3 regions of the Clostridium intestinale genome follow, and region 2 is predicted to be linked to each of the others. Evidence: predicted binding sites of a transcription regulator. Region 2 holds the regulator's gene; each other region holds the start of a gene.

Region 1 (6,111 bases), 760 kb from region 2:
AGAGTTATTTGCACTTTTAGAAGCCTTTGATGTAGATCCAGCTAATTGCGAAGCTGAGGTTGTAGAGGATGCATCTATATTTGGTAGAGGTTTTGGAATACATGGTGGATTAACTTCAGCTATTGAAAACTTTGTTTCAGAAAAAGGAATAGAAATAGAATTTAAACCTGTAAAGGTTAGTGGAGAAGCTGAAATTAAAAAAGCTATGACTCTAGCAAAAGTAGGAAGATTAGATGGTAACTTCATAGAAGGAATGATGTGTGAAGGTGGCTGTATAAATGGAGCAGCTAGAATGGTAGCTCCAATGAGAGCTAAAACTGTATTTAATAAATTAAATACTCAAGGAAGCAAAAAAACAGTATTATCTAATGAAAAGATAGAAGAATTTCATAATATTAATTTAGAGAGATAAAATCACAAATATTTGGATAGAATAATAATTAAGAAATAATTAAGGAGCTTGTAACCAACAGGCTCTTTCTTTATAGATTATTTATTTATATAATTATCTAAATAAGCGTTTAAGGGATGATATATATGAAAGAATTTATTAAAAAACAAAAAATTAAATTGCTTTTAATTCCACTAATTATTGCTGCTATTGTGCTGATGGTTCAATATTATTCTAAAATAGTTTTGGTATTTAAAGATATTGAAAGTATTAAAGGGATTATATTAGGATATGGAAACTATTGCTTTATAATCTATATTGCACTGCAGATAGTTCAGATTGTTATATTCTTTATACCAGGAGATATAATGCAGATAAGTGCGGGGTTTATATTTGGTCCTATAAGAGGATTTTTATTGTCTTTTTTGGGGATTTGTTTAGGAACATCTGTTGTCTTTTTTATATCAAGAAAATTAGGTAAACCATTTGTAAGTAAAATTGTGTCAGAAAAAGACACTTGGATAATACATAAGCTTGAAAAGTTTAAAGAACATCCTATGAAGGATAAAAAACTTAAGAAAATAGTTTTTTTTACATATTTAATTCCAGGAATACCTAAAGACATATTGGGATATATTTGCGGTGTTTCAGAGATAAGGTATAAAGATTTTATAATATATTCATCCATAGCTAGAATACCGGCTCTTTTTGTATCAAGTTTTTTTGGATATAAGTTATCCTTTGATAATTGGAAATTACTTGCTATAATAGCTATTATAAGTGTAATAGTTATTGTGATAAGTATAATAACAGGGAAAAAGATAATTTCCTCAATTGACGATTAAGGCGGGATTATATGTTCAAAAAAGAAATAACATTAATATTAGCTATAATAGCTGGAGCTATGCCTCTAATAATGCATCCATTCTCTGATGACAGCTATTATTTACCTAAAACTATATTTCTATATATTATGTATTTTCTTTTAATATTTATTTTATTAAGAGATAGAAAAAACATAAGCTTAGATAAAAATGATAGAGTGTTGATTATATATTTAGGAATAGCCTTATTAAGCACCATCTTTTCAATTAAACCTATGGTATCAATATTTGGTACGGAGATTAGGTATGAAGGGGTGATAATGCTATTATTTTATGGATTAACTTATTACTGTGGGAAAAATTATTTAGAGATAAATAAAAAAGTAATCCTAGCTGTTTTAGTACCAGCAGTAATTATCTCAATATATTCTATCTTTCAATTTTATAACATAGATCCTATACCTAAGGATAGTTATCATGCTAGAATGCTTTTTAATTCTATAGGGACTCAAGGGCATAGAAATTTCTTATCAGCTTATATAAGCTTATTTTTACCTTGCACTATAGTCTTATATATATTGAAGGGTAAAAAAGTGTATATAGGGGTAGCTGCGGTTTTATTTGCTTCATTACTATGCACATTAACAAGGAGCGGGTGGATAGCCTTTATAGCTTATTCATTATTAGGGGCAGTTTATATAATAATTAACTTTAATAAAAAGTATTTAACTAGAGCTCTTATACTTATGATTGCTTTTATTAGCATTTTCGGTATATTAGATTATACCTCTGGAGAAAAAATAAGCAGTCGTAGTGACCAATTAATATATGATACTAAATCTGCTAGTGGAGATCTTCTTAAAAATGGAAAGATAACAAATGAAGCATTAGGATCAGCTAGAGTGTATATATGGAAGGTTGCGTTAAAAGCTATAGAAAAGAATCCTTTGATTGGAAGTGGGACTGACACCTTTAGATATAGTATTGAAAAGTATTTCCCAGAAGATGGACAAGATTATATAGATGCTTATGGAGCTATAATAGATAAGGCACATAATGAATTTCTTCAAATAGCAGCTACCATGGGGATACCAGCCTTGATTGCATATTTAGTGTTTATATTTTTATCCCTTAAGAATAATATAAAAAATATGTGGAAAAGTAAGATAAACTTTATAATAAGCATAACTTTTATTGGATATTTAATTCAAAGCTTTTTTAATATAAGTGTTATAAATGTTGCACCGTTATTTTGGATGGGGCTAGGATTAGCTCAAAATTCTAAAGTGCTAGAAAAAGCAGAAAATTATATTGAATCTAAGGAGGGGCAGTATGAAGAAGTATGTTAAACCTTCAAAGGAAGAGTTAAAAAGAAAATTAACAGATATACAGTATGCAGTTACTCAGGAAAATGCTACTGAAAGACCTTTTAGTAATGAATATGATGATTTATTTAAGGAAGGAATTTATGTAGATATTGTTACAGGAGAACCTTTATTTTCTTCTACTGATAAATATAATTCAGGTTGTGGATGGCCAGCTTTTTCAAAACCTATAGAGAAAGAGACAATAAAAGAAAAAGCAGATTTTACTCACGGTATGCATAGAGTAGAAGTTAGAAGTAAAGAAGGGGATTCGCATTTGGGTCATGTATTTAACGATGGACCAGAAGAAAAGGGTGGACTCAGATATTGTATTAACTCAGCCTCTTTAAAGTTTATTCCTAAAGAAAAAATGAAAGAAGAAGGTTACGAAGAGTATTTAAAATTTATAGAATAGTAATTAAAAAGGCTGTGGTGCTAAAAAAATTAGTCCACAGCTATTTTATATTTATCTATTATTAAGTTTAGGAAAAATCTTTTTAATAATTATAGGAATTAATAATATAATTAGGAAGATTAGTAATATACTTATTAGGTAGCTGAAAAAAACACCTTCTGGTAAAGCATTGATTATTGGATCTGTTTTAGGATCAAAAAGCCAATCATCATTGCTAAAAACTATTTTATGAAACTTCTCAAAAGCCCAGCTAAAGTTAGAAACTACAGGTATAGAGAAAGCTATCAATAGCCCTGAGGCACAAATAAGGAATTTTTTATAGTTATTAAAAATAGATTTTAAAGTTTTTCTATTTATAAAGAGAATTATTAATAAAAGAACTACAGAAATCCAAAACAAGATGTCCATTTTTAAAAATAGAAGTCTAACCTCCATAAAATGAAATTCACCAGACGGAGAATATTTAAAGTACTCTAGGGGGAATCTCATAGGAGTGAAGCTTCTTAGATACTCCATAAGCTTAGTGAAATCAGAATAGATATTTTCTTTACTGATTTTAATTATTTCTGTAACTTTGAATATATCGATTAAAAACCCGTAAAAAGGTGTAAAGTTAATCGATATTTTAAAAGCTGCTGTAAGAGAAAAGATAAAATAGACAAAGTATAGGCATATTTCTGTAAATATCTTATAAATAGTAGAAAAATTTAGTTTTTTCATTAATAAGTTTCTCCTTTTAGTCAATAATAATAAATGGTTTTCCCATGTAAATAATTATAATAAGCTTTTAAGATATTGTATCATAATTTTTTAAAATAGTTATGAAGAAGAAATATATAGAAAAAAATAGCATTTTAAAGAGAAACTTAATTAATGGAAGATAATTAAAGAAGATAAGGATTTAATGGGATTTAAAATGAATAAATTAATTTGAATTTATGAGGCTTATTATTTATTATAATATTAGTATTAGCACTCTACTTAAATGAGTGCTAACAATTTGCAGAGTATTATTTTTATAAATTTAAGGAGGGGTTGTAAATGAGTATTAAACCACTTGGAGACAGAGTAGTAATCAAAAGATTAGAAGCAGAAGAAACAACTAAAAGCGGTATTCTTTTAACTGGAGCTGCTAAGGAAAGACCACAAGAAGCTGAGGTAGTTGCAATAGGACCTGGAGCAGTTGTTGATGGTAGCAGAATTCCTATGGAAGTTAAAATTGGAGATAAGGTACTTTACTCTAAATATGCAGGCACAGAAGTTAAGCTTGATGGAGAAGAGTACACAATATTAAAACAAGATGATATTTTAGCAGTAGTTGAATAATAGGAGGGATGTATAAATGGCTAAGACAATTGTATTTGGTGAAGAAGCAAGAAGAGCTATGCAAGCTGGTGTTGATAAGCTAGCTGATACAGTAAAAGTTACATTAGGACCAAAAGGAAGAAACGTAGTTTTAGATAAAAAATTCGGAACACCTTTAATAACAAACGATGGTGTTACAATAGCTAGAGAAATAGAACTTGAAGATGCTTATGAAAACATGGGAGCTCAATTAGTTAAAGAAGTTGCAACTAAAACTAATGATGTAGCTGGAGATGGAACAACAACTGCTACACTTTTAGCTCAAGCTATAATAAGAGAAGGACTTAAAAATGTTACAGCTGGTGCTAATCCAATGCAAATAAGAAATGGAATTAAAGTAGCTGTAGATAAAGCTGTTGAACAAATTCAATTAATCTCTAAACCTGTTAATGGTAGAGAAGATATAGCAAGAGTTGCTGCTGTTTCAGCTGCTGATGAAACTATAGGACAATTAATAGCAGATGCTATGGAGAAGGTTGGAAACGAAGGTGTTATAACTGTTGAAGAATCTAAATCCATGGGAACTGAATTAGATGTAGTTGAAGGTATGCAATTTGATAGAGGATATGTTTCAGCTTACATGGTAACAGATACAGATAAGATGGAAGCTAATCTTGATAATCCATATATATTAATTACAGATAAAAAGATCTCAAACATACAAGATATACTTCCTATATTAGAGCAAATCGTTCAAGCTGGAAGAAAGCTATTAATAATAGCTGAAGACATAGAGGGAGAAGCTATGACAACTCTAGTTTTAAACAAACTAAGAGGAACATTTACATGTGTAGCTGTTAAAGCTCCTGGATTTGGAGATAGAAGAAAAGACATGCTTCAAGATATAGCTATCCTAACTGGTGGAGAAGTTATTTCTGACGAACTTGGAAGAGATTTGAAAGAAACTACTTTAGACATGTTAGGTCAAGCAGAAAGCATTAAAGTAACAAAAGAAAATACTGTTATAGTTAATGGAAGAGGAAGCAAAGAAGAAATCAAATCAAGAGTAGCTCAAATAAAACTTCAAATAGAAGAAACTACTTCAGATTTCGACAAAGAAAAGCTTCAAGAAAGATTAGCTAAATTAGCTGGTGGAGTAGCTGTAGTTAAAGTTGGTGCAGCTTCAGAAGCAGAATTAAAAGAAAGAAAATTAAGAATAGAAGATGCTCTTGCAGCAACTAAAGCAGCTGTTGAAGAAGGTATAGTACCAGGCGGTGGAACTGCTTATGTTAATGTAATAAATAAAGTAGCTACTTTAACTTCAGAAGAAGCTGATGAACAAGTAGGTATAAATATAATAGTAAGAGCTTTAGAGGAACCAATGAGACAAATAGCTGTAAACGCTGGACTTGAAGGTTCTGTTATAATAGAAAAAGTTAAAAACAGTGAAGCTGGAGTAGGATACAACGTTTTATCTAAACAATACGTAAACATGATAAAAGATGGAATAGTTGATCCAACTAAGGTTACTAGAAGTGCTCTTCAAAATGCAGCATCTGTAGCATCAACATTCTTAACTACAGAAGCAGCAGTAGTTGATATTCCAGAAAAAAATCCTCCAATGCCAGGTGCACCAGGAATGGGAATGGACGGAATGTACTAAGATAGAGATATTAAGAGATAGCGAAAGCTGTCTCTTTTTTTATGTTTAAAATTAATGCAACTAAATATTTTATTATGGGTACAATAATTATTGATAGCTTTAATGGGTTGTTGAGTGAGATTATTCGTTAAAAATATAAAAAAAGAAAT
Region 2 (6,111 bases):
GAAGTATCTAGAAGTTTAGCAGCTTGCGAAGGTGCTATTTTAGTTGTAGATGCTACTCAAGGAATACAAGCTCAAACTTTAGCAAACTGTTATTTAGCATTAGATAATAACCTGGAGATAGTTCCAGTAATAAACAAGGTAGATCTTCCAAGTGCTAGACCAGAGGAGATAAAAACAGAAATTGAAGATATAATAGGTATAGAAGCTCATGATGCACCTTTGATTTCTGCAAAAACAGGATTAAACATAAAAGATGTTTTAGAAGCTGTAGTTGAGAAAGTACCTGCTCCAGAAGGAGATGAAGAAGCACCTTTAAGAGCACTTATATTTGATTCATATTATGATAGTTACAAAGGTGTTGTTTCTTACGTAAGAGTAAAAGACGGTATAGTTAAACCTGGAACTGAAATAAAATTAATGTCTACAAACAAGGTTTATGAAGTAACTGAGGTTGGAGTATTTACACCAGCATTTTTACCTATAGATCAATTAAGCGCTGGAGATGTTGGATACATAACTGCATCTATAAAGAATGTTAGAGATGCTAGAGTTGGTGATACCATAACAGAAAAAGGAAGAGAAACTAAAGAAGCACTTGCAGGTTATAAACCAGCAGTTCCTATGGTTTTCTCAGGTATATATCCTGTAGATGGTGCAAAGTATGGTGAACTTAGAGAAGCTTTAGAAAAATTGCAGATAAATGATGCTGCATTAAACTTTGAACCTGAAACTTCTATAGCATTAGGTTTTGGATTTAGATGTGGTTTCCTTGGATTATTACATATGGAGATAATTCAAGAAAGAATAGAAAGAGAGTTTAACTTAGATATCATAACTACAGCTCCATCAGTTATATATAAGGTTTATAAAACAGATGGAACAATGATAGAGTTAACAAACCCTACTAATCTTCCTCCAATGACAGAGATAGATTATATGGAAGAACCTATGGTTAAGGCATCTATAATAACTCCGACAGACTATACAGGAGCAGTTATGGAGCTTTGCCAAGAGAAGAGAGGAAGCTTTATAGATATGGAGTATCTTGAAGCTACTAGAGTAGTTATTCATTATGATATTCCACTAAATGAAATTGTTTATGACTTCTTTGATACTTTAAAATCAAGAACTAAAGGATATGCATCTTTAGACTACGAGTTAACTGGATATATACAAACTGAGTTAGTTAAGTTAGACATACTTCTAAATGGAGAGTCAGTAGATGCACTTTCAATGATAGTACCTAAGGAAAGATCATATGCTAGAGGAAAAGCTATAACAGAGAAACTTAAAGAAATAATACCAAGACAGATGTTTGAGATACCTATACAGGCATCAGTAGGTTCTAAAATCATAGCAAGAGAAACAGTTAAAGCTATGAGAAAAGATGTATTAGCTAAATGTTATGGTGGAGATATATCAAGAAAGAAGAAACTTTTAGAAAAGCAAAAAGAGGGAAAGAAGAGAATGAGACAGGTTGGATCTGTAGAAGTTCCACAAGAAGCATTTATGGCAGTTTTAAAAGTAGATTAGTTAATAAAGGGGATTGCAATTTAAATTGTGATGCCCTTTATTTAGTTAAGGAGGATTTTATGAAAAAAATATCATTATACATACATATACCTTTTTGTAAGCAAAAGTGTAAGTACTGTGACTTCTCATCTTATAGTGGGAAAGAAGATGTGATGAGTAAGTATGTAGATGCTTTAAATATAGAAATCAATAACACTTCAAAGGACTATAGTTTTAAGACTATATTTATAGGTGGTGGAACTCCGAGTTATCTACCTTATGAGGAGTTAGAGAAACTACTTAAGAATGTAAGTAGTTTAAACTTAGAGGAAGATGTAGAGTTTACAGTTGAGTGTAATCCAGGAACTTTAACTAGAGACAAGTTAGAACTTATGAAGAAGTACAAAGTTAACCGACTTAGCTTAGGTCTGCAGAGTTCAAATGAAAGTTTGCTTAAAAGTTTAGGAAGAATTCATAGTTTTACAGAGTTTAAAGAAAACTACGACTTAGTTAGACAAGTTGGGTTTAAAAACGTAAATGTTGATTTAATGTTTGGTTTACCTAGTCAAACTCTGAAAGACTTTGAAGAAACTCTAAGTTCAGTAGTTGAACTTAGTCCAGAACATATATCAGCTTATTCTTTAATAGTAGAAGAAGGTACTCCATTTTACAAACTATATGAAAAAGGAAAACTTAAGCTACCATCTGAGGAAGAAGAAAGAGCCATGTATGAGTATGCAGTAGAGTATCTGGATTCTAAAGAATATAAACAATATGAAATATCTAATTTCTCAAAAGATGATAAAGAATGCAAACATAACTTAGTTTATTGGGAACTTGGAGAATATCTAGGTTGTGGTGTAGCTGCTGCATCTTTGTTAAACGAAACTAGAACTAAAAATTATGATAAGATTGAAGATTATATTTTGTCAGTAGAAAAAAAATCAAACGGTATTGAGGAAACTAATCATTTATCAAAAGAAGAACTTATGGAAGAGTTTATGTTTTTGGGACTTAGAAAAACATCAGGAGTAAGTGAAAAAGATTTTTTTGAAAGATTTAATGTATCTATGGAAAGCATTTATAAAGATGTAATTAATAATCACGTAAAAAAAGGATTATTAAATAAAGATAATGGGAAAATATATTTAAATAAAGAAGGCATTCAACTAAGTAATTACGTTATGAGTGATTTTTTGTTAAGTTAATAATTAGGAAAATATAAACAGTAGTAATATAGAGAAAATAGCAGAATTTTTAAGTAATATATAGATTATTTCTCTAAATTGAGTCATAGCATAGTTAATTAATATTTCTGTTTATTGACAAAAAAACTTATAAATAATATATTAAATACGTAGTCGTTAGCACTCGATGATAGTGAGTGCTAATAAAAGAGGTGATACTATGGCAATAGATGAAAGAAAAATTAAGATTCTACAAGCCATAATTAGTGATTTTATAAACACAGGAGAGCCAGTAGGATCTAGAACTTTAGCTAAGAAATACGAATTGGGAATAAGTTCTGCAACAATTAGAAATGAAATGGCAGACTTAGAGGAGTTAGGCTACTTGGAACAACCTCATACATCTGCCGGAAGAGTACCCTCTAGTAAAGGCTATAGACTTTATGTGGATAAACTTATGTCTTACGAGAAACTAAGTTTAGACGAAGAATTAATGATTAAAAAGTATATTATTGATACTGCTTTATTTGAGGTGGATAGTATATTAAAGCAAGTCTCTTCACTTTTATCTGAACTAACTAGATTAACTTGTGTGGTTAAAGCCCCATCAGTTAGAAAAAGTTCAATGAAATCTGCACAATTAATACCTATAGATATAATAAATATTCTATGTGTAATTGTTACTGATAGTGGAGTAGTTAAAAATAGGCTACTTAAGATAAATAAACCTTTAAGTATAGAGACGGTAACAAAAATAAATAATATACTGAATGATAGGCTTGTTAATTTGAGTATAGAAGAAATAAACCTTGAAGTCATAAACAGGCTTACTCATGAATTAAAAGGGTTTGATGAAATATTAAATGGAGTTTTAGCTCTTTTATATGAAACATTAAAATCATCGGATTCTTCTGAGGTATTTATGGAAGGAACCACCAATATATTCAATTACTCTGAATATAACGATATTGATAGAGCTAAAGAGATTTTACAGCTTCTTTATAACAAAGATACTGTAAATCAATTAATAAGCACAGATCATGGAATATCAATAAAGATAGGTGATGAGAATTTCTTACCTCAAGCAAAAGACTGTAGTATTATTTCTGCTGAATACATTTTAGGAGAAACAGCTCTTGGAACAGTTGGATTAATTGGACCTAAGAGAATAAACTATTCTAAAGTTATTTCTATAATGGCAGAGGTAATGAAGGAGCTTAATAATGTTCTTAACAATCAGAGCTTAAAATAATACTAGAGAGAAGGGGTGTAAGGATTTTGGAAAAAGAGAATATTAACACTGAAGATTTAAAAAATGAAAACTTAGAAGGAGAGCAGATTACTGAAACAGAAGATACTTCTAAAGACGTAGAAGAAAATGTTGAAGAAACTGCTGAAGAAGCAGAAGTTTTAGGAGATAAAGAATTTGAAGAAGTAATCTCTATTGAAGATGTGCTTAAAGGAAAAAATTCTAAATTAAAAGAAGAAAATACAAAACTTAATAACGAAGTTGAGGCATTAAAGGAAAGACTAGTAAGATTAAGTGCTGAGTATGAAAACTTTAGAAAAAGATCTCAAAAAGAAAAAGAAGGTATATACACTGATGCATGTTACGATGTAATAAAAGAAGTGCTTCCTACTCTTGATAACTTAGAGAGAGCAGTGGCAGTTGATGGATCAGTTGATGACCTTAAAAAAGGAATAGAAATGACTATAAGAGGCTTCAAAGGTTCTCTTGAGAAGTTAGGCGTTGAAGAAATAGATGCTTCAGGAGATTTTGATCCTAATCTTCATCAAGCTGTAATGCATGATCAAGATGAAAATTTTGGACCTAACAAGGTATCAGAAGTATTCCAAAAAGGATACAAAAAAGGTGAAAAAGTAATAAGATATTCAATGGTTAAAGTTGTAAACTAATTTAACTGAATTTAAGGAGGAAATTTAACATGGCAAAAGTAATAGGAATTGACTTAGGAACTACAAACTCATGCGTAGCAGTAATGGAAGGTGGAGATCCAGTTGTTATTGCAAACGCAGAAGGTGCAAGAACAACTCCTTCAGTAGTATCTTTTCAAGCAAATGGAGATAGATTAGTAGGTCAAGTAGCAAAGAGACAATCAATAACAAATCCAGATAAAACAATAATATCAATAAAGAGACATATGGGAACTAGCCATAAAACTAACATAGATGGCAAGGACTATACCCCACAAGAAATTTCAGCTATGGTTTTACAAAAAATTAAAGCTGATGCAGAAAGTTATTTAGGAGAAACTGTAACTCAAGCAGTTATAACTGTTCCAGCTTACTTTAATGACTCTCAAAGACAAGCAACAAAAGATGCTGGAAAAATAGCAGGATTAGAAGTATTAAGAATAATAAATGAACCAACAGCAGCAGCGCTTGCTTATGGTTTAGATAAAATGGATACTAACCAAAAAATATTTGTATATGACTTAGGTGGCGGTACTTTCGACGTATCTATACTTGAACTTGGAGATGGAGTTTTCGAAGTTAAAGCTACTAATGGAGATACAAAACTAGGTGGAGATGACTTCGACCAAAAGATTATAGACTTTATAGCTGAAAGCTTTAGAGCTGAAAATGGTATAGATTTAAGAAACGATAAGATGGCTCTTCAAAGATTAAAAGAAGCTGCTGAAAAAGCTAAGATAGAATTATCTTCATCAACTCAAACAATAATAAACTTACCATTTATCACAGCTGATGCTACAGGTCCAAAGCACATAGATTTAACATTAACTAGAGCTAAATTCAATGAATTAACTCATGACTTAGTTCAAAGAACTATAGAACCAATGAGAAAGGCTTTAAATGATGCAGGTCTTAGCATAGGAGAAATAGATAAGGTATTACTTGTTGGAGGATCTACAAGAATACCAGCTGTTCAAGAAGCTGTTAAAAACTTTACTGGAAAAGATCCATCAAAGGGAGTTAACCCAGATGAATGTGTTGCTGTAGGAGCAGCTATTCAAGGTGGAGTATTAACAGGAGATGTTAAGGATGTATTATTACTAGACGTTACACCTTTAACTTTAGGAATAGAAACATTAGGTGGAGTTGCTACACCATTAATAGAAAGAAATACAACTATACCAACTAGAAAGAGCCAAGTGTTCTCAACAGCAGCTGATAGCCAAACTAGCGTTGAAATTCACGTAGTTCAAGGAGAAAGACAAATGGCGCCTGACAATAAAACTTTAGGTAGATTTACACTATCTGGAATAGCTCCAGCACCAAGAGGAATTCCTCAAATCGAAGTTACTTTTGATATAGATGCTAACGGAATCGTTAAGGTTTCTGCAACTGATAAAGGAACTGGTAAAGAAGCTAATATAACAATAACTGCATCAACTAACCTTTCAGATGATGAAATAGATAAGGCAGTAAA
Region 3 (6,111 bases), 2.2 Mb from region 2:
GCTGCGTTAACCTTTTGGAGAAACCAAGTGGTGGTGAGATAATATATAAAGGAAAAGATATTTTACATGATGAACATGATACACGTGCATATCGTACAAAGCTAGGCATGGTATTTCAACAGTTTAATCTATTTAACAATCATGATGTTCTAAGTAACTGTACTGTAGGACAAATGAAGGTTTTAAAAAGAAGTAAAGAAGAGGCTGAGAAAGTAGCCATGAAATATTTACAAGTTGTAGGTATGGAGCGTTTTATAAATGCAAAACCAAGACAATTATCTGGTGGACAAAAACAGAGAGTTGCTATTGCTAGAGCTCTTTCTATGGAACCAGATGTTATTCTTTTTGATGAACCAACATCAGCTCTTGATCCAGAAATGGTAGGCGAAGTTCTAAAGGTTATGAAAGAACTTGCAGAATCAGGACTTACTATGATGGTAGTAACTCATGAAATGGGATTTGCTAAAGAGGTATCTGATCGTGTAGTGTTTATGGATAAAGGCGTTATAGCAGAAGAAGGTCTACCAGAAGAAATATTTAATAATCCAAAACAAGAACGTACCAGAGAGTTCTTAAAAAGGACTTTGAATTAATAAATAAAACCCTTGAATTTCAAGGGTTTTATTTTTTTATAAACCTATGTAAATCTATGTCTTAAAAGGTAATAAAAATTTAAATATTAGTTCATAATTGAAAATGATTACTAATGTTGACAGGTTCCTTCAAAAGTTGTTTAATTGAAACTGACCAGTCGGTTTATGAATAAAAGGAGGAAGGAACATGAATAAAACTAATAAATTTACTGCTAAAAAATCTGTTATAGGAATTTTAATTATATCTGTAATTGCTGTAACACTTATACCTATGCTATATTCCTCTATTTATTTAAGCGCATTTTGGGATGTCTATGGTAAATTAGATAATGTGCCTGTAGCGTTTGTAAGTATGGATAAGCCTATAGTAAAAGATAATAAGAAGTATAATATAGGACAAGACTTACAAGACAACCTAAAAGATAATAAAAAGGTTCAGTGGAATTTTGTAAATTATGATGACGCAAAGGCTGGGGTTGAGGGTAATAAATATTATGCAATGATAGTCATACCAGAGGATTTTTCCCAAAAGATTGCAGACTCAAAAGATGGTGTTTTTAATAAACCTGAGATAATTTATGAAGCTAACAAAGGGCGAAACTATATATTCTCACAAATATCTGAAAAAGTAGCAACAAGTATAAAATCAGAAATAGCAGAAAATATACAAGAGGAAACTTCAAAAGCACTTGTTGACAATTTGTATGATATTAAAAAGTCATTAGGAGATGCTAGTGATGGAGCTAATAAACTTCAAGATGGAACTCAACAACTTTACGATGGAAGTAAAGATTTATCAAATGGACTAATTAAAGCATCCAACGGATCAGGAGAACTACAAAAGGGACTAAAAGATGCAGCAAAGGGTGAAAGCCAAGTTTATAATGGAATAAACTCTTTAAGTATTGGATTGAACCAGCTTAAACAAGGATTAACTCAAAAAAATGATAAAGTAGATCAACTTGTAGCTGGAGCAAAGGGAGTTTCTGATGGGGCAAGTTCTATATACAGTAAAGCCAGTGACGCAAACATTAAGCTATCTCAAAACTTAAATAGTGCAGCTACTGGAATTAAGGATGTATCGAGTTATATAAATACTTCAGATGCTTTAATAGCATCAGTTTTAGAAACTTATAAAACAACCGGAATTTTAGATGTTGCTACTCTTATGAAGGCTCAGGCTATTTTAGATGGTGTTAAAAGTAAGGATATAAGTAGTAATATAGCATATCCATTAAGTCAATCAGCTAATTCACTACAGCCTTTAGTAGATGGACTAGGTACACTTAAAGGTGGAGCAAAACAAGTGGCTGATGGTACTTCTGAACTTGTGAAAGGCCTTGAAGCAAGTCAAATACAGGCAGCAGCAGGAGTAGATCAATTAATTGCCGGGACAAGTTCATTAAAAGATGGAAGTGGACAAATACTGCAGGGATTAAATACTGCTGCTGATAAAACAGGAGAATTAAGTAGTGGATTATCACAACTAAGTAATGGTGCGAATACTTTAAACTCTGGCTTAAATGATGCAAATGAAGGAAGTAAAGAATTAAAAAATGGTCTAAACAGTGGATATACAGATATGACTAATAATTTTAAATTTACATCAGATAATATGGCCGACTTTGTAAAGGAGCCAGTGGTATTAAATGAAAATACTATAAATAATGTAGAATATTATGGTGAAGGATTAGCTCCTTATTTTGTATCATTATCTTTATGGTTAGGAGCAATGTTTATTACCCTTTTATTATCACTTGTTAAGAAATTTGATTTAATAAAAGGCAAGTTCTTTAACAGCTTTTTAGGAAAGTTTGTATTAGGTACAGTAATAGCAGTTGTTCAAGCTTTATTAGTAAGCGTAGTGCTTACTAAGGGATTAAATATACACACAGTATCCATGACAACTTTCTTCATAACAAATATGTTTATATCTGTTGTATACTTTAGTGTGATGTATGGAGCTTCACATGCTATAGGAATTGTGGCAACACCAATAATGTTTATTATATTCCTATTGCAGTTAGCTTCATCAGGAGGAACTTTCCCAATAGAAACAGCACCAACTTTCTTTAAAATAATAAACGAATATATACCTATGACTTATGCTGTATCTATACTAAGAATGGTAACTAGCGGAATAAATTCTGTAGTGTTTAATAAGGATATCTTTATACTATTAATATTTATGTTAGCATTTTTATGTGGAGGTCTAGTTATAAGAGCTATTATTAATACTTTACAAAAAGAGAAAAAAAGTAATGAAAATTTGAAAGTAGCTTAATAGATAATTCCCCTTTAGAGTAAAATCTAGAGGGGACTTTTTATTTGTTAATTTGACGTACAGTAATAGGATAGGTATTATGATAGGGGGGGGGGTAGTTCCATAAAATTTACAAGGGGGATATAGATTTGCAGAATTTATTATTAACACTATTAGTAGCAATAGTAGGAGGAACAATAGCACTAAAATTAAAAGTTCCAGCTGGAGCAATGATAGGAGCTATGATTTCAGTAGCAATTTTTAATATAGTTTTAGGAAAGGCTTATTTCCCAGTAAATGCGAAAATAGTCACACAGATAGCAGCAGGAGCTTTTGTTGGAGCTGGAATAACTTATAAAGATATTATAAGTCTGAAATCAATAATAAAGCCTGCGGTAATAATAACTTTAGGTATGATATCAATAAATCTCATTATGGGATATTTAATGCATAAACTTACTGGAATTGATTTAGTTACGTCTCTTTTTGCTTGTGCTCCAGGTGGAATTGTAGATATGTCGATTATAAGTAGTGATTTAGGAGCTGATACATCCAAGGTTGCAATATTACAATTAGTTAGGCTCATGGGGGTAATGCTTATATTGCCATCCTTGTTAAAGTTGATATGTAATAAACTGGGAGTATGTATAGTAAAAGATAAAACTAAAGTTGAAAAAGAAGAAAATATGAACAATAGTAATATACAGAATCTATTTATGACATTAGCTGTAGGAGGAATTTTTGGAACAATAGGTTATCTTCTAAAAATTCCTGCTGGAGCTATGACTTTTTCTATGATATCAGTTGGAGTTTTTAATATACTTTCAAGCAGAGGATATATGCCACTTACACTTAGGAGAATAACTCAAATGTGTGCAGGAGCATTAATAGGAGAAAGGATGACCTTTAATGACTTAATAGGTATAGGGGACATTCTGTTTCCAGCGCTTATGATACTTGTGGGGATAATAATTACAAACTTAGCCCTAGGATTTTTAATAAGTAGAAATAGTAATTTAGAAATAACAACAGCATTATTTTCTAGTGCGCCAGGTGGAATGTCAGATATGACACTAATAGCTGATGAACTTGGAGCGGATACCCCTAAGGTAGCAGTTTTACAGCTTGTTAGAGTAATAAGCGTAATAGCTTTATTTCCAATAATAATTAAGTATATAAGCGAACCCTTGACATAAAATTCAAAAAGTGGTATATAAAAAGTAGGGATTAGCACTCTATTGTATAGAGTGCTAATAAAATTAACTAACTACGAGTAAGAAGCGTAGTTTTATAGCGAGAGGAGAGATTTGCGTTGGAAACAAAACAATTTAAAGCAGAATCCAAGAGACTTTTGGACCTTATGATTAACTCTATTTACACTCACAGGGAGATTTTTTTAAGGGAGCTTATTTCTAATGCTAGTGACGCCATTGATAAAATTTATTATAAGGCACTAACAGATGACTCTATAACCTTTGATAAGGACAATTACTTTATCAAGGTAACTGCTGATAAAGAAAGCAGAACAATTAAACTTACTGATACAGGTATAGGAATGACAAAGGAAGAACTTGATGATAACCTTGGTGTTATAGCTAAAAGTGGTTCCCTAAATTTCAAAAAAGAAAATGAACTTAAAGATGGATATGATATTATAGGTCAGTTTGGTGTTGGATTTTATTCAGCATTTTTAGTAGCTGATGAAGTTACTGTTATAAGTAAAGCCTTTGGTAGTGATGAAGCTTATAAATGGGAGTCAAAAGGTGTAGATGGATATACTATTGAACCTGCTGAAAAGGCTTCTTATGGTACAGAAATTACTCTTAAGATTAAAGAAAACTCAGAAGATGAGAACTTTGATGAATATTTAGAAGAGTATAAATTAAAATCAGTAATCAAAAAATACTCTGACTTCATTAGATACCCTATTAAGATGGATATAACAGGTAGAAAACCAAAAGAGGGTACAGAAAATGAGTTTGATGAATATATAGAAGAACAAACTATAAATAGTATGGTTCCTATATGGAGAAAAAATAAAAATGAACTTACTAAAGAAGATTATGATAATTTCTATTCAGAAAAACACTATGGGTTTGATAAACCATTAAAATATATACACACTAGCGTTGATGGAGCTATAAGCTATAATGCTATATTATATATTCCTGAAAAAACACCATTTGACTTTTACACAAAAGAATATGAAAAAGGTCTAGAATTATATTCAAATGGCGTAATGATAATGAATAAATGTGCTGATCTTTTACCAGACTATTTTAGCTTTGTAAAAGGTATAGTAGACTCAGAAGATCTATCTCTTAATATATCAAGAGAAATTTTACAACATGATAGACAACTTAAACTAATAGCTAAAAATATTAAGTCTAAGATAAAAGGTGAGTTAGAAAGCTTATTAAAGAATAAAAGAGAAGATTATGATAAGTTCTATGAATCTTTTGGAAGACAATTAAAGTTTGGAGTTTACAGCGATTTTGGAAGTAATAAAGATGTTCTACAAGATCTACTAATGTTCTATTCTTCAAAAGAGAAAAAGATGGTAACTTTAGCTGAGTATGTTGGTAGAATGAAAGAAGATCAAAAATATATTTATTATGCTGCTGGAGAATCAAAAGAAAGAATAGAAAAGCTTCCACAAATAGAACTTCTATTAGATAAGGATTATGAAGTATTATATTTCACAGATGATATAGATGAATTTGCTATAAGAATGCTTATGAACTATAAGGAAAAAGAATTTAAATCTATATCAAGTGGAGATTTAGGAATAGAATCAGAAGAAAATAAAGAATCTAATGAAGCAGAAGAAAAAGATAATAAAGACTTATTTGAATACATGAAAACTGCTTTAGCTGGCAAAGTTAAAGATGTTAGAGCTTCAAAAAGACTAAAAAATCATCCAGTATGTTTATCAAATGATGGTGAACTTTCAATTGAGATGGAAAAAATATTAAACTCTATGCCTAATAATGAAAATGTTAAGGCAGATAAAGTTTTAGAAATTAATGTACATCATGACGTATTTAATTCTTTAAAACAAGCTTTTGAAAATGATAAAGATAAATTAAGTTTATTTACAGGTCTATTATATAATCAAGCTTTACTTATAGAAGGATTATCTATAAATGATCCTGTAGAGTTTACAAATAATATATGTAAGATAATGAAATAGTTAAAAGTCCATTGCGGAAGTGCAGTGGACTTTTTTACTTTAATTTAATAAGGAGCATTGAC

The links. Region 2 encodes HrcA, which represses chaperone genes, less so after heat shock. Its sites were predicted from a motif close to TGTTAGCACTCNNNNNNNNNGAGTGCTAACA; they were not measured.
Region 1: the regulator HrcA is predicted to act here: its motif matches at 3,962-3,992, upstream of groES (co-chaperone GroES).
Region 3: the regulator HrcA is predicted to act here: its motif matches at 4,082-4,112, upstream of htpG (molecular chaperone HtpG).

Annotation. Positions count from the first base shown of each region.
Region 1 is NZ_CP121166.1:2,920,706-2,926,816, reverse strand. Features, by position in the region: gene P8F83_RS15060 (4Fe-4S dicluster domain-containing protein) at 1-412, shown strand, start outside; gene P8F83_RS15055 (TVP38/TMEM64 family protein) at 538-1,236, shown strand; gene P8F83_RS15050 (O-antigen ligase family protein) at 1,248-2,564, shown strand; gene msrB (peptide-methionine (R)-S-oxide reductase MsrB) at 2,548-2,994, shown strand; gene P8F83_RS15040 (TIGR01906 family membrane protein) at 3,046-3,714, opposite strand; gene groES (co-chaperone GroES) at 4,036-4,320, shown strand; gene groL (chaperonin GroEL) at 4,337-5,962, shown strand.
Region 2 is NZ_CP121166.1:2,165,141-2,171,251, reverse strand. Features, by position in the region: gene lepA (translation elongation factor 4) at 1-1,533, shown strand, start outside; gene hemW (radical SAM family heme chaperone HemW) at 1,593-2,720, shown strand; gene hrcA (heat-inducible transcriptional repressor HrcA) at 2,920-3,951, shown strand; gene grpE (nucleotide exchange factor GrpE) at 3,978-4,616, shown strand; gene dnaK (molecular chaperone DnaK) at 4,646-6,111, shown strand, end outside.
Region 3 is NZ_CP121166.1:4,318,099-4,324,209, forward strand. Features, by position in the region: gene P8F83_RS21825 (amino acid ABC transporter ATP-binding protein) at 1-593, shown strand, start outside; gene P8F83_RS21830 (YhgE/Pip domain-containing protein) at 781-2,877, shown strand; gene P8F83_RS21835 (AbrB family transcriptional regulator) at 3,006-4,052, shown strand; gene htpG (molecular chaperone HtpG) at 4,169-6,049, shown strand.